DNA from 3 places in the Mesorhizobium newzealandense genome. Region 2 is predicted to be linked to each of the others. Evidence: riboswitches for the same ligand, from Rfam matches in the RefSeq annotation. Region 2 holds a riboswitch; each other region holds the start of a gene.
What was found. A riboswitch is a leader RNA that binds a small molecule or an ion and turns the genes downstream of it on or off. The one in region 2 is predicted to bind cobalamin.

Region 1 (5,238 bases), on a different contig from region 2:
GCTTCGGTGAGCTTCGGCGTCAGGCCGGAGGACCTGACGATCGCCAGCGGCGCGGACTATCTGTTCGAGGGAACGGTGGACTATGTCGAGCAGCTCGGCGAGGTCCAACTTGTCTATGTCGACATCGGCCGCGCCGACCTGCCGCTGGTGACCAAGATGCCAGGCAATGTCGAGGTCAAGCGCGGGGCGACGCTGCGGCTGAGCGCGGACGCCAGCGACCTTCACATCTTCGACGCCGACGGGCACTCCTTCTCGCTCCGTCAGCCGGAAGCAAAGGCGGCCTGAGGTCAGGACATCGGAGGCGCATAAAAAGCAAAAAGCGGCGGGCACGGGCCCGCCGCTCTCTGTTTGGAGATCAGCTTCGGCTGTTGGTTAGCGGCCGAAGAGGTTCCGGTCGCTGCCCTGAGGGGCGGACTTCTGTACGTCGCCCGACGAGTTGAGCAACTTGTAGACGGGCGATTCGCTGTTGCGGATCGAGCCCGTATTCGAGACGTCGACGTTGACGGTCGCCTGCTTGTTGATGTCGGTGCCGCCAACATTGTCGTTGCCGGCATAGGCGCTGCCGGCGGCAATCAGAAGAGCGGCGGCAGTAAGAGCAATCTTTTTCATTTTTGATACTCCGGTATTTTCGAATTCGAGGCGGCAGGTTGACCCGCCGCCTCGCCGTCGGATGCTAGTTTCGGATGTCAGTTGTTGCCGAACAGGTTGCGGTCACTGCCATGGGTGACAGGCGTCTGCGCAGCCGGCTCGGACTTCTTGGTGGAAGCCGTGTACGAGTTGTCGACCGAGGCGGCAGGCTGGTTGGCGCCGTTGGAGCCAAAGTTGTCGCTTCCGGCGAAAGCGCTGCCGGAAATGGCCAGAACGGCGGCGGCAGCAATAAGGATCTTGTTCATTTCAGCTCTCCTGAATTTTGAATTTCTGGATTTTGCCAGGGCGGCGGGCGAGCCCGCCACCTCCTGGGAATCGGCGTTAGTGGCCGAAGAGGTTACGGTCGCTACCCTGGACAGGCGTCTGAGCAGCCGGTTCCGACTTCTTGATCGAAGCGGTGCGCGAGCTGTCGACAGCAGTGGCCGCCGCGGCGTTCGAACCATAGTGGTCGCTACCGCTAGCGAAGGCGCTGCCGGAAATGGCCAGAAGGGCGGCGGCAGTGAGAATGATCTTTTTCATTTTTTGGTACTCCAGTATCTTTCCGTCCGTCTAGCGGCGTGTCTTGGGATGAAATCGCGTCGTTCGGACCGCCCCGATGTGGGAAAGCCATCCAGCCATTTCCAATCACGAAGTTGTTCCGCGTGGACCAAGAATCTGCCACTTGAAATTGTGCCAAGAGCGTCTACACCAGTTGTTTTTCTTCGTAATATCAATTAGTTATGTAAAATCGGCACCCCGATCACCAACTGTGTCGGAGGCCCAGCGTTCACACCGTCCTGCACGCACCGTCAACAGAAACGAACCGTTCGGTTCGATTTTAGAGACTGCTAATAGTCACTTTTCGAAACCGTTAACCTTTCTTGGGCCCTGGCAAGGGGTCGGATTCGAGGAGATTGCAGCCGGCTATGGCTGCCGAAGAGATCGGATTTCGGCTCCGCAATCGCCAGCCGGAGCATTTCGCATGCGTGTCGCGCCGCATGGATACGATGTCGTTTTCATGCCGATGGCGCGCCCGCGATCGTGATTAGATCATGTCATCTCAGGTGCCGCTTCGTGACGACGAAGCGGAGAATTGGGAAGCCGGTCAGAATCCGGCGCTGCCCCCGCAACGGTGGTGGAGTTCAAGTCGCAACGGGAGACCACTGGGCAAACGCCTGGGAAGGTGTCGCGACCGTCCGCAAGGACACTCCAGAGCCCGGAAACCAGCCCGAGATATTTGAACTCGACTGATCGCGGTGGGCGGTCAAGAGGTGGATAGTGCATGTCCGGCGCTTCGCCGGCCTGCGTCCGATCCTTCCTCCATCACCACCAGTTCAGTCCTTGGCTATGAGGACAGGACATGGACGCGCGCAACGACATGCTGAGGCTGCTGCAGGGCCGCAGGAACGGCTTCTCGCTCGAGCAGCCCTTTTACACCGATCCCGACTATTTCAAGCTCGACATGGAGCTGATCTGGTATCGCGACTGGCTGTTCATCGGCCATGATTGCGAGCTGCCGAAGCCGGGCAGCTACATTACCGCGCAGATCGGCGACTATCCGGTCGTGCTTGTTCGCGACCAGAAGGGCAATATCAACGCCTTTCACAATTCCTGCCGCCATCGCGGCAGCCGAGTCTGCAATTCAGACAAGGGCACGGCGGCAAAGCTGGTCTGCCCCTATCACCAGTGGACCTATGAGCTGGACGGAAGGCTGTTGTTTGCCCGGCAGATGGCAGACGGGTTCGACAAGAGCCAGTTCGGCCTGAAGCCGATCGCCTGTGAAAGTGTCGGCGGCTACATCTTCATCTGCCTGGCCAAGGAGCCGGCGGATTTCGCACCGATGCGGGCGATGATCGAGCCCTACCTTTTGCCGCACCGGCTGCGCGAGGCCAAGGTGGCGTTCGAGTCGACCATTGTCGAGAAGGGCAACTGGAAGCTGGTCTGGGAAAACAACCGCGAGTGCTACCATTGCGCCGGCAATCACCCGGAGCTTTGCAAGACGTTCCCGGAGGCACCGACGGTGACCGGCGTGCAGGGCGCCGACAGCGACCCGGAAATGCTTGCGCACTGGGCGAAATGCGAAGCGGCCGGCCTGCCGAGCAAATTCCGCATCGATGCGGCCGGACAGTACCGCGCCACCCGCGCGCCGCTGCTGCGCGACGCCGTCAGCTACACCATGAACGGCAAGCGGGCGGTGAAGAAGAACCTCTCCGACACCGTCTCTGCCGACCGGATCGGCACCTTGATGCACTATCACTATCCGACGACATGGAACCACATCCTCATCGACCACGCGGTGACGTTCCGCGTGCTGCCGATCAGCGCCACGGAAACGGCAGTGACGACCAAATGGCTCGTCCACAAGGATGCGGTCGAAGGCGTCGACTACGATCTCGCCGAACTCACCCATGTCTGGACCGAGACCAACGACCAGGACCGCCGCATCGTCGAGGAAAACGCCTTCGGCATCCTGTCGCCCGCCTACGAACCAGGGCCCTATTCGGAGCTGCATGAGGGCGGCGTAATCCAGTTCGTCGAATGGTACGCGTCGTTCATCGGTCCGCGGCTTGCCGAAGGCGGCCGGCCGGCGCTGCGCAGCGTTGCCTAGTGCATGGCGCTCAAAAATGGCCCCTGGTTTTGAGACAACGACATGCAAGGAAACAAGACCTGAAGCGCGTCGCATGAATCCGTTTCGAAGCGACGCGCTTTGGTGCATGTCGCCCAAGAGTGCGCAGCGGTTTTGGGATCACGACATGCACGGAATAAAAGGGACAAGAGGATGAATGCGATGACGGACCTTGGCCTCTATCGCCATCTCGACCAGATGACGCCCTGGAACGACAGGCTCCAGGTGCTGGAAGTGATCGGCGTCAGTGACGAAGCGCCTGATGTGAAGACCTTCACCTTCCGCTCCGACAACCAGACCTGGTTCCGCTACAAGCCGGGCCAGTTCGTGACGCTGGAACTGCCGACCGCCGATGGGCCGCTGATGCGCACCTACACGCTGTCGTCTTCGCCATCGCGGCCGTTCTCGATCGCGGTGACGATCAAGGCGCAAGCGGGCAGCATCGGCACACGCTGGATGTTCGACCATCTGACGCCCGGTTCGCATGTGAAGGCCTATGGGCCGACCGGTGACTTTTCGCTGCACAGCCACCCGGCGGCCAAGTATCTGTTCATTTCGGCCGGCTCCGGCGTGACGCCGATGATGTCGATGCTGCGCTGGCTGAACGACTGCGCGCCATGGACCGATGTCGGCTTCGTCAATTGCGCCCGGCGCCCCGAAGAAATCATTTTCCGCAAGGAGCTCGAACTGCTGGGCAGCCGCATGCCCGGCCTGTCGCTCGGCTTCATGATCGAGGAGCGGTCGAGCCGCGAGGGCTGGTTCGGACATATGGGCCGCATCGACGCGATCCGGCTGCCATTGCTGGCGCCCGATTTCCGCGAGCGCGAAATCTTCTGCTGCGGCCCTGATCCCTTCATGCGCGCCGTGCGCGGCATGCTGGACTCTGCCGGCTTCGACATGACGAAGTACCATCAGGAGAGCTTTGCGGCGCCTGTCGTGGAGGAGATCCCGGCACCGTTCACGTCGCCGGCGGAAGACGGCGCCGCCGTCATCGTCGAAGCCGCGACGCCGATCCGCTTCGCGCTTTCGGATGTCGATGCCGAATGCGTCGCCGGCCAGACCGTGCTGCAGACGGCGCGGGCTTCCGGCGTGCGGATTCCCGCCGCATGCGAGTTCGGCCTGTGCGGAACCTGCAAGGTGAAGAAGGTCGCAGGCGCCGTCGAGATGAGCCACAATGGCGGCATCCTCGACCACGAGATCGACGACGGCTTCATCCTCGCCTGTTGCTCAAAGCCGCTTTCGGCGCTCGAAATCGAGGCGTGACCGATGGGCGATGCCGAGCCTCGGAACGGCGGCTACGAGAAACTTCTCGGAAGGACCGTGTCCGTTCAAACTCCGTAGCGTTCGGTGCGGATGATTTCCGCCGCAACGCCGGCATCGATCAGCGCCCGGGCGGCGGCCGAAACGAAGGCGTTGGAGCCGCAGACGAAGGCGACATCAGGCGGTCCGGGCAACCGCGCCATGGATTGTACCATCATGGCGACATCCACCCGCCGCGAATAATCGGCTGGACGGCGCGCGGCTTCGCGCGTCAGCGTCAGCACCAGGTCGAAGCCGTCCTTGCGATCGTCGAGGGCGATCAGCTCGTCACGAAAGATCACTTCGTCCCAGATCCGGGCTGAAAAGACCAGAGCGACGGGCACCGTCGAATTGCGCGCGACGCGATGACGGACCATCGACATCAAGGGCACGACGCCAGAGCCACCGCCGACCAACAGAAGTGGCCCGCCATCGTCATCGGGCCAGATGAAGTGCCCGCCGAGCGGTCCGCGCAGTTCGATTTCGTCGCCAACTGCCGCGATCTCGTGGAAGAATGGAGAGACCTCGCCATCGTCGAGTTTCTCGATCGCCAGTTCGATCACCCCGTCCGTCTTGGGCGCAGAGGCAATCGAATAGGAGCGGCGCGCCTGATAGCCGTCCGGCGCTGTCAACCTGACGTCGACATGCTGACCGGCCCGGTAGGTGAACGGCCGCGATGGCTGGAA
Region 2 (5,238 bases):
ACGGATGTCGAACTTCATGCGGGCGTCGTCGAACGAGTTGAAACCGCACTCGTAGGCGGAAAGCTTTTCGGGATCGGGATTGCGGTAGGCGACCAGGAAGGGTGCGGCCAGCAGCGCCAGGCCGACGACCAGCGCCACGCCGATGAACAGGACGATGGGCAGGTACGAACTCAATAGTGCGTTCATGCTCGGCTTTCCGTTGGCGCAATCCACTTTGATTACAGCACCGGACCCTAATGCGGAAGCGTGACAGATTAACCGCTGAACCGTTTTAAGGGCCTATGCTGCAACGCGGCGAGGGTTAGCGCAGCACTTCCAGCGAAGCAAGTCAAACCTTGTTCAAAACACGGTGCTGGACGGCATATCCGAGGAAACTGGTCCGATCCGCTCCTGTTTGATTTCCTTCGCTTTTTACTCCACTTTTCTCTCCTGACATGGTTGCCGCCAAAACCCTGCTAGCATGGGCCGGAATCACCCATCGGAACTTCGGCCAACCACCCTCAGAGTGACGCCTGCATGAAGGAAAAAATCTCGCTTGCCATGGCCCGGCGCATCGCGCTCGCCGCCCAGGGGTTTCTCGATCCCCGCCCCGCCGGTACGCCCGACCGCCGCCACTTTGCCCGCGTGCTGGCCCGCACCGGCCTGCTGCAGATCGATTCCGTCAGTGCGGTGGTGCGCGCTCACTATATGCCGCTCTATTCGCGCCTTGGCCCCTACCCGCTTGCCTTGCTCGACAACGCGGCCGTGACGCGCAATCGCACGGTGTTCGAATACTGGGCGCACGAGGCCTCCTTCCTGCCGGTCGAGACATATCCGCTGATGCGCTGGCGCATGCAGCGGGCCGAGCGCGGCGATGAAATGTATCTCGGCCTCGCCAAATGGGGCCGCGAACACGCTGGCTACATCGAACAGATCTACCGCGAGGTCGTCGATCGCGGCCCGATCGCCGCTTCCGCGCTGGAAGGCCAGAAAGGCTCCGGCGGCTGGTGGGGCTGGAGCAATGCCAAGCATGCCTTCGAATGGCTGTTCTGGGCCGGGCGCATCACCACGGCGCACCGTCGCGGGTTCGAGCGGTTCTACGATCTGCCAGAGCGCGTGCTGCCGCAGGCGATCCTCGACCTGCCGGTGCCGGCCACCGAGGACGCGCACCGCGAGTTGCTGCGCATCTCGGCCCGCGCCCACGGCATCGCGACGGCTGGCGACCTACGCGACTACTACCGCCTGTCGCCCGCCGACATGAAAGGCCGGCTCGAGGAACTGGTCGAACTTGGCGAACTGTTGCCCGTGCGTGTCGAAGGCTGGGACAAGCCGGCTTATCTTCATAAGGACGCGCGCCTGCCACGCAAACTCGAGGCCCGCGCCCTGCTGGCGCCGTTCGATCCGGTCGTCTTCGAGCGGTCGCGCACCGAGCGACTGTTCGATTTCCACTACCGCATCGAGATCTACACCCCGGCCGAAAAGCGCCAATACGGCTACTACGTCCTGCCCTTCCTGCTCGGCGACAGGATCGTCGCGCGCGTCGACCTCAAGGCCGACCGGCCGGCTGGCGTGTTACGCGTCCATGCTGCTTACGCCGAGCCCGGCGCGCCCGCTGAAACCGCTGGTCAGCTGTTCGAGGAACTGAAGCAGATGCAAGGCTGGCTTGGACTAGAGAGAATGGAAATCACACCGGCCGGCGACTTGGGTCCGGCACTGCTGAGCTTGAACCATCAGGGCCGCTCTTGACATCAGCCGTCGGCCGCAGACGTTTGAGGGAGTTTTGTCGGCCCAGGTTCAATCATGGCATCGCAAGAGGTTCTCGACCTGATCCACGAGGCGTTGATTGCACATGGGATCAACACCATCCGTGGACAGCACGATGTCAGTCTTGAGCTGGAAAACCTGCGGTTTGAAGCCGAAATCTTGGATAGGGAGCAGCGAGACTCGACACTCTGGCTTGTCGTCGAAATCCATATCTTCTCGCCGTTACTGGGCACTCAGCCCGTCATCGAATCGTTCGTTGGAATGGGCGACACACGTCAACAGGCGACATTCCAGGCATTCGGAAAGTTCCTGATCGGCGTATTTCATGTGTTGATCGAGGGCCTTGCAAAGCATGTTTGCGACAACATGCAAGCCGACATCGAGTTCTGGCAGCGCAATGATGCCAGCTGGAAGGTGTATGCCGGGCCTGTCATTACCCAGGCTGTAGTGGAATGCACGCTTAACCGGACATATCCGGCGTTCTATGCCCAGCTGGAAAAACTGTTCTCCGCCAATGTGCGCCCCGGCAGTCATTTCGTCCGGATTTTCGTAGCGAGCCATGGCGGAGAACTTATCGGCAAAGAAGTTCTCCTGGACAACGAAACATGGCCTGAAGGCCAAGCTGCTTGTTAGTCAGGATTGGCATCACGGCGATGGGTATCAGGCATTGCGCCATGTCATTCTTGCGTTGCCAGAAGAGAAGGCTGCCAAACCGAGTTTGTTGGGCACCGCCGCAAACTGGTTAAGAGGTCGCACTAAGAAGCCAATGGATACATGATGGACATCAAGCCGCAACTAACGCTCACCCCGCGTTGACACCGCTGCCTGCAAAAGCCTAAATCCGCTCCAGACGGTCCCCTGCCCGCAACGGCAAGGGCCAAGAGGGAATGCGGTGCGGGACAAAAATCCCAAATCCGCGGCTGTCCCCGCAACTGTAAGCGAAGAGCCAAGGCCGAAAGCCACTGGGACGGTCCCGGGAAGGCGGCACCAAGGCGATGACCCGCGAGCCAGGAGACCTGCCGTCTACGACTACAGAATCCGATCGCCCGGCGGGTTTCCGGGCAAGGAGTTCGATTTTTGGACCATGACAGCAGTTTTTCGGCTGGCACAGCGGACAATTCGTCCGGCGAGAGCGATGCTCTTGCCGGCGTAACCGTCATCGTCTGTGCTTCCTGTCGCGATGAAACCGGTTCCGACGCTCATCCCCGCGCCGGCGAACTGCTGGCGCAGGATGCGCGCCGCGCCGCTTCTGGCGAAGATGTCCGGGTCTTCAGCGTCGAATGCCTCGGCAATTGCAAGCGCCGGCTTAGTGCCGCCATCCTGCGCGATGGCTGCTGGAGCTACGTCTTCGGCGACCTGACCGCGACCAGCGGCGCCGACCTCGTCTCCGGAGCAAAACTCTTCGCCACCTCGACGGACGGCCTCATTCCGTGGCGCGGCCGCCCCGATAGCCTGAAGCGCGGCCTCGTCGCCCGCATCCCTCCCCTCGACCTATTGAAGGACTGATCATGACCGCTTCCGTCTCCCGCGTCCCCTGCACCGTCGTCACCGGCTTCCTCGGCGCCGGCAAGACGACGCTCATCCGCCACCTCCTGGAAAATGCCGGCGGCAAGCGGCTGGCCATCATCGTCAACGAGTTCGGCGACATCGGCATCGACGGCGAGATCCTGAAGGGCTGCGGCATCGACACCTGCCCGGAGGAAAACATCGTCGAGCTGGCCAATGGCTGCATCTGCTGCACCGTTGCCGACGATTTCGTGCCGGCACTCGACCAGATCCTGTCGCTGACACCAAAGGTCGACCACATCCTGATCGAGACCTCCGGCCTCGCTCTGCCCAAACCGCTGGTCCAGGCTTTTCAGTGGCCGACAGTGAAGAGCCGCGTGACGGTCGATGGCGTCATCGCCGTCGTCGATGGACCAGCACTGGCCGAAGGCCGTGTCGCCAACGACATCGACGCACTTCAGGCACAGCGCGCACAGGACACGACGCTCGATCACGACGATCCGGTCGAAGAAGTGTTCGAGGATCAGATCGCCTGTGCCGACCTGATCATCCTGTCGAAGAGCGACCTGATGGACGCCGCCGGCTCCGCCCGCGCCAACGCCATCATCAACGAGCACATCGCCCGCGCGGTGAAAATCGTGCCGACGTCGCAGGGCAAGGTCGATCCGTCGGTGCTGCTCGGCCTTGGCCTTGCCGTCGAGGACGACATCGAAAACCGCAAGACCCATCACGACGACGAGCTCGACCACGAGCATGATGACTTCGACAGTTTTATTGTCGACATAGCCTCGATCGCCAATCCGGATGAGCTGGCAAAACGCGTCGCTACCGCCGCCGAGGAAGAAAACGTGCTGCGCGTGAAGGGCTTCGTCGAGGTCGGCGGCAAGCCGATGCGGCTCTTGCTGCAGGCTGTCGGACCGCGCGTCAATCATTACTATGACCGCGCCTGGACGGCGCAGGACGACCGCCGCTCGCGCCTCGTCGTCATCGGCCTGAAGGGGCTGAACCGCCCGGCAATCGAGCGTATACTCGCCGGCTGACGCACACCACGGGCCGCGATGCACATCCTCACCACGACATCCGCCTCGCTCGACGATCTCGCCGAGCCGGTCGATCTGCGGCAGACGCCGGCGGATATCGTGGCCCTGTCCTTCACCGACAGCGATCTCGCCGGGCTGGCGGCGGCGTGGAAGGCCGACGCCGACCGCCTGCCCTCGATGCGGCTGGCTGCCCTCCGTGACCTGCGCCATCCCATGTCCGTCGACCTCTGGGTCGACAGCGTCGCCCGCCACGCCAAAATCATCCTTGTGCGCATCCTCGGCGGCTACGACTGGTGGCGCTATGGCTGCGACCAGCTTGCCTTGACCGCCCGCGCTCGCGGCATAAAACTGGCGCTGCTGCCCGGCGAATGCCGCGACGAGGATCTGCGCCTGATCGAAGCCTCGACGCTGCCGCGCGAGGAGCTTGACGCTCTGCTCGACTATTTCCGCGAGGGCGGCCCGGCGAATATGAGCGCGCTGGTACAGAAGCTGGCGCGGCTGGCTGGAGCCAGGAGCACCGTCACAGCACCGGTCGCGGTACCAAAGGCCGGATTTTATGAGCCAGGACGCGGCGTCGTTGACGACCCGAGTGCTGTCCGGATCCCGATGAACGGTAGCGATCCTGCCCACGTCCGCGCCCCCGTCACCCCCATCCTGTTCTACCGCTCGATGCTGCTGGCGGCCGATGTCGCGCCGATCGGCGCGCTTTTTGAAGCGCTGCGGCAGCGCGGCATCAACCCGGTCCCCATCTTCGTCTCCAGCCTCAAGGATCCAGCATCCCTGACGTTCGTGGAAACCGCACTGACCACGCTCAAACCTGCCGCCATCATCACCGCGACCGCCTTCGCGTCCGGCGCCGAACCCGGCGTTGAAACCCTGTTCGACCGCGCCGGCGTGCCTGTCTTCCAGGTCATCGTCGCCACCACCCGCCGCGATATCTGGGAAAACA
Region 3 (5,238 bases), on a different contig from region 2:
CAGCCTGTTCGGCGGCGCCGGCTCGATGGTCGGCACGGTCGCGGGCACCATTATGCTGGGCGCACTCGCCAATATCCTTCAGCTCAACAACATCACCCCCGCCATGCAGCTGCTCGCGACCGCTGCGATCATCGTGCTTGCGGCAGTGCTTCAATCCCTCGTTCGCCGCCGCGAGGGTTTGGGTCGTTAGGAGGAATGCGGCAGCAAGTGGAAGTCAACCAAGGTCTGGCCCCCGGCCCGACGAGGAGGAGAGTGAGCATGAAAACCACAAGACAAAGGCGTGCCCAGAAAGTCGCGCTTCTGGCAGGCGCTGGCCTGTGCATCGCGGGAGCCGCCCAGGCTGCCGACCCGATGGTCAAGGCCTGCGCCAAGGATGGCCAGTTCATCATCGGCTTTTCGCAAGCCAACAACGCCGAACCCTATCGCCAGCACGTCAACGAGGAGCTGGAGGCGGCGGCCAAGGAAGTTCCAGGCTTCACGCTGCAGATCGCCGACGGCGCCGGCAACGTCAACACGCAGACCTCGCAGGTTGACAATTTCATCACCCAGAAGGTCGACATCCTGCTGATCTCGCCCTTCGAGGCGGCACCGCTGACGCCGGCGGTCAAACGCGCCATGGATGCCGGCATCCCGGTCATCGAACTCGACCGCAAGACGGTCGGCGATCCGGGCAAGGAGTACACCGCCTTCATCGGCGGCGACAATTACAAGATCGCGCTCGAGGCGGGCAAGTACACCGCCAAGACCTTGCTGCCCGACGGCGGCGAAGCAGCGGTGCTCCAGGGATTGCCGAGTTCGACGCCCGCGGTCGAGCGGCTTAACGGCTTCAAGGACGGCGTCAAGGAGAATGCCAAGATCCAGATCGTGGCCGAGCAGGCCGCCGACTGGGTGCCGGACAAAGCCCAGACCGCCTTCTCGGCCATGCTGCAGGCGCATCCCGACATCAAGGTGCTTTATGCCAGCAACGACATGATGGCGGCCGGCGCGCTGCTTGCCGCCAAGGGTGCCGGCAAGGACGTCAAGATCATCGGCACCGATGGCTTGCCGGGACCTGCCGGCGGCATCGAAGCGGTAGCGAAAGGCGACTGGGCGGCGACCTTCACCTATCCGACCGGTGCCAAGGAAGCGATCGAGATGTCGAAGAAGATTCTGCTCGATTGCGCCACTTCGGTGGAGCCGACAGTGACAGTGGAGACGACGGCGATCACGGCGGAAAATGCCAAGCAGATGATGGGGAAGTGAGGGGAGCCAGCCACTAAGGTTGGATATGACAAGGCCCCGCGCGGGGCCTTGTTGTGTTTTGGAGGCAAGACCAATCCTGCAAAGAATGGCTGCTTCGCGCCTGATGACAGTCGCAGAGATCAGTTTACCGCTTCCTCAAAGCAGACATCGTTGGCACGCATAGCGCGAGCGGTCGTGTGACCTACCTTCCCGCCGATTGGCCCGAAGAACGCCCAGTTGTCTCTTGCTGCCTGCTGTATCGTCGCGAAGGGTGCGGGTCACGCCTTGTTCTTGGTTAGACGCTCCAGCGCATCCACAATCAAATCGCAGAATTTTTGATGGTCGAGCTTCATCGCCACGGTGTGGCGGAAGTCGACCTGCTCGCTCGCCGTGCCCCCGAAATGGTGCATGCCACCCATCTTCTCGAAATTGCAGACGGTCATGCCCTTGGTCCACCGGCCGGCAAGCTCGACGCGGATATCGGCCTTCTCGGTGGTGAAGACGGTCGGGTCGATCATAGCCGCGACGCAGCACGCGTCATGGACGGCGGGATACTCGATCTGCAGGAGGCCCCCATGCGTGGTCGCTATGAACTCCCAGATATCGAGGATGAACTTGGCTATCTCGCCGCCGACGGCGCGCACCCGGTCCTGAAGCTTCGTGGTGGCGAGCGCCTGATGTGTCAGGTCGAGACCCACCATGGTGACGTCCCATTTGGCCCGGAACACCACGTCGGCGGCCTCCGGATCGGCATAGACGTTGAACTCCGCCGCGGGCGTGATGTTGCCCCTGGTATAGCTTCCCCCCATCGCGACGACCCGTTTCACCCGCTCGACGATGCGGGGGTCCTTGCGCACGGCAAGCGCGATGTTGGTGTAGGGACCGACCGGCACCAGAGTGATCGTCTTTGGCTCATGCGCCATGACGGTGTCGATGATGAAGTCGACGGCGTGCCGCTTGTCGAGCTCGAACGAGGCGGGCGGCAGTACGGGGCCGTCGAGCCCGGTCTCGCCGTGGATCTCGACGGCCAGCACCTGATCGATGAGGAGCGGCCCGGGAGAGCCCTTCGCCACCGGCACCTTGATGCCATAGGCGGTGCATACGGAAAGCGCATTGCGCGTGGTGTTCTCGACATTGTGGTTGCCCGAAACCGTAGTGATGCCGAGGAGATCGATCTTCGGATTGCCTGCCGCCAGCAGGATGGCGATAGCGTCATCATGCCCAGGGTCGCAGTCCAGGATGATCTTTTCCATATGGCACCTCCTCTGCCGGCCGAGCCTGCCGCGACTACAGACTGCCGCCGCTTGCGCCGTCAAGGTTCTCGCCCTCGGCAACCGTAATGCCAACTCGCTCTGCCCCCCGGCCACCTTCTACCTCCGGCGGCGAGCCCGTTCCGAGCAGCTGCCACTGCCGCCGCCGTATTGCGCGACAAGCGGGGTTGACATCGTCGGGGAATATCGCTTCAAATGTAATGTTATTACATTTAGATGGAGCAGCGACGTCGCAAAAAACCATTGCGATGCGATCGATGGAAATCTACGCTGGGCCGGTGATGGTCCCCTGGCCGCAAGGCAAGGGGTGAAAAGGGAACACGGTGAGATCCCCAAGGGTCGAGGCCGTGGCTGCCCCCGCAACTGTAAGCGGCGAGCAAAATCCGTAAATGCCACTGGCCGGCAAGGCTGGGAAGGCAGGATGGCGCCACGACCCGCGAGCCAGGAGACCTGCCATCAGCATGAGTTGACCGGACGGGGTGTGCCGGGAGGAGACGTGGACGTCGGTCTTGTCGGCCGATTCGCCAACTTCCTTCCGTCGCCAATCGAGAAAGACGGAAAAGTTGGACGGCGCTACCGATCGTATTCACCGCATTATTGTCTGCACGCTTTGCCGCGACGTCCCGACAGGGATCAGGTCGGGTGAGAATCTGTGCACCGATTTACGTTCCCGGCTCTCGGCCCACCATGAACCCGCCGTGGCAAATGGCTTCATTGTCGAGGGCGTGGCTTGCATGGCCGGCTGTGCACGGCCCTTGACGGTTGCCTTCCAGGCATCGGGCAAGGCCGCCTATCTCTTCGGCTCCATCGATGCGCAGGCCGATGTCGGCGATCTCGTGCGATTCGCCAAGCTCTATGCTTCGCTCGCCGATGGCTGGTGCAATTCGGGACAGCGCCCGGCGGGATTGGCCGGCAAGACGCTGGCCCGCATCCCGGGTCCGGGCAATCTGGCGGGAAACAGCCGATGACAGCGCCGGTTCTCGAAGCGCGTGACCTCAGTGCCATGGCGAATGGCCGAGATATGGTCCATGCGGTCAGCCTCTCGGTGGGCGCAGGTGATCGCCTCGCCATCATCGGCCCCAACGGCGCCGGCAAGACCACGCTGCTGCGCATGCTGTCGGGCATGCTGCGGCCAAGTTCCGGCGAGGTGAAGCTTGGCGGGCGCCGGCTGGACAGGATTTCGGCCGCCGAGCGCGCACTGCAGATCGCCGTGGTCGGCCAGACCGACCAGCCCGATCCGCGGCTGGCGGTGATCGACTATGTCGAGCTTGGCCGGGTTCCGCACGCCGGGCTAAGGCGCAGGAGCGACGAACGCGACATTGTCGTCGACGCGCTGCGCCGGACCGGCCTGCTGCCGTTGCTTGGCCGCACCATCGGCTCGCTGTCGGGTGGCGAGCGCCAGCGCGCCCAGCTGGCGCGCGCCATCGCGCAGGAGCCAACAATTCTGTTCCTCGACGAGCCCACCAACCATCTCGACCCGCGCGCCCGCGGCGAACTGCTCGAACTCGTGGCCAGCTTCGGCATGACGGTGATCGCGGTGCTGCACGATCTGGCCCTGGTGGCGCCCTTCGCTACCAGGGTCGCGGTGATGAACAATGCCCGCCTGCAAGCGTTCGCCGCGCCGCGCGAAGCGCTGACCCAACAGCTGATCCGCGAGGTGTTCGGCGTCGACGTCTTTCGTCTGCGCCATCCGACTGAAGACCGCGAACTGACGGTGTTCGAGGTGCCGAACCGCGCCGTGCCGACATCCTGATCGAAGCCGTTCCGCCCAATCCCTGTTCAACAACGGAGCAATACCCTTGAAACGCCTCGCTTTTTCGCTCGTCTTCTCGCTGCTGGCCTCGACAGCTTTCGCCTTCCCTGTGACCGTCGACAGTTGCGGCAAACCGCTGACTTTCGACGCGCCGCCGAAGCGCGCCGTCATCCATGATCTCAACATGGCCGAGATGGCTTTCGCGCTGAAACTGCAGCCGTCGATCGTCGGCCTGACCGGCATCACCGGATGGTACAAGGTCGGCCCCGAATTCAAGGCCGAGCAGGGCTCGATCCCTGAACTCGCTCCCAAATATCCGACGCTTGAAAACCTCGTCGCGGTCGAGCCCGATTTCTTCTTCGCCGGCTGGTACTACGGCATGAAGCCGGGCGGCGAAGTGACGCCCGAAACGCTTGCCCCGCATGGCATCAAGACACTGGTGCTGACGGAAAGCTGCGTCCATCTCGACAAGAACCGCCCTGCCGCCTCGATGGACCTGCTCTATGGCGACGTCGAAAAGCTGGGCAAGATTTTTGGCAAGGAGGCTGAGGCGCAAAAGCTCGTTTCAGGCTGGAAGACGCAGCTCGCCGACATCACCGCCAAGGTCGGCGACCGCAAGGGCACGCGGGTGTTCCTCTATGATTCCGGCGAGGACAAGCCCTTCACCGCGGGCAAGTTCGCCATCCCCAGCGCCATGATATCAGCCGCCGGCGGCGACAACATCATGGCCGACATGGACACCAGCTGGGGCAACACGGACTGGGAAACGGTGGCCTCGCGCAATCCGCAATTCCTCATCCTGCTCGATTACCAGGACGGCGGCGGCTACAAGAAACTGCTCGATTTCCTGAAGGCGCATCCGGCGATGAAAGAAACGGACGCGGTCAAGAACGAGCGTTTCGTCGCCCTGCGCTATGCCGAGCTGACGCCTGGACCCGCCAACATCGAAGCGATCGACAAGATCGCCAAGGCGATGCATCCGGAAGCATTTTG

Region 1: linked by a shared signal. The riboswitch ahead of ACFSOZ_RS21155 (aromatic ring-hydroxylating oxygenase subunit alpha) and the one ahead of ACFSOZ_RS09110 (DUF1636 family protein) in region 2 are both predicted to bind cobalamin.
Region 3: linked by a shared signal. The riboswitch ahead of ACFSOZ_RS37155 (DUF1636 family protein) and the one ahead of ACFSOZ_RS09110 (DUF1636 family protein) in region 2 are both predicted to bind cobalamin.

What each region holds. Positions count from the first base shown of each region.
Region 1 is NZ_JBHUGZ010000014.1:95,797-101,034, reverse strand. It holds gene ACFSOZ_RS21175 (ABC transporter ATP-binding protein) at 1-285, shown strand, start outside; gene ACFSOZ_RS21170 (DUF680 domain-containing protein) at 373-609, opposite strand; gene ACFSOZ_RS21165 (DUF680 domain-containing protein) at 687-893, opposite strand; gene ACFSOZ_RS21160 (DUF680 domain-containing protein) at 970-1,167, opposite strand; cobalamin riboswitch at 1,673-1,873, shown strand; gene ACFSOZ_RS21155 (aromatic ring-hydroxylating oxygenase subunit alpha) at 1,988-3,235, shown strand; gene ACFSOZ_RS21150 (FAD-binding oxidoreductase) at 3,416-4,516, shown strand; gene ACFSOZ_RS21145 (FAD-binding oxidoreductase) at 4,582-5,238, opposite strand, start outside.
Region 2 is NZ_JBHUGZ010000007.1:64,616-69,853, reverse strand. It holds gene ACFSOZ_RS09125 (NADH-quinone oxidoreductase subunit A) at 1-186, opposite strand, end outside; gene ACFSOZ_RS09120 (winged helix-turn-helix domain-containing protein) at 517-1,725, shown strand; gene ACFSOZ_RS09115 (DUF6348 family protein) at 1,780-2,376, shown strand; cobalamin riboswitch at 2,578-2,781, shown strand; gene ACFSOZ_RS09110 (DUF1636 family protein) at 2,821-3,249, shown strand; gene cobW (cobalamin biosynthesis protein CobW) at 3,252-4,289, shown strand; gene ACFSOZ_RS09100 (cobaltochelatase subunit CobN) at 4,308-5,238, shown strand, end outside.
Region 3 is NZ_JBHUGZ010000030.1:624,766-630,003, forward strand. It holds gene ACFSOZ_RS37140 (ABC transporter permease) at 1-190, shown strand, start outside; gene ACFSOZ_RS37145 (substrate-binding domain-containing protein) at 259-1,242, shown strand; gene ACFSOZ_RS37150 (nucleoside hydrolase) at 1,500-2,474, opposite strand; cobalamin riboswitch at 2,758-2,964, shown strand; gene ACFSOZ_RS37155 (DUF1636 family protein) at 2,972-3,460, shown strand; gene ACFSOZ_RS37160 (ABC transporter ATP-binding protein) at 3,457-4,245, shown strand; gene ACFSOZ_RS37165 (ABC transporter substrate-binding protein) at 4,292-5,238, shown strand, end outside.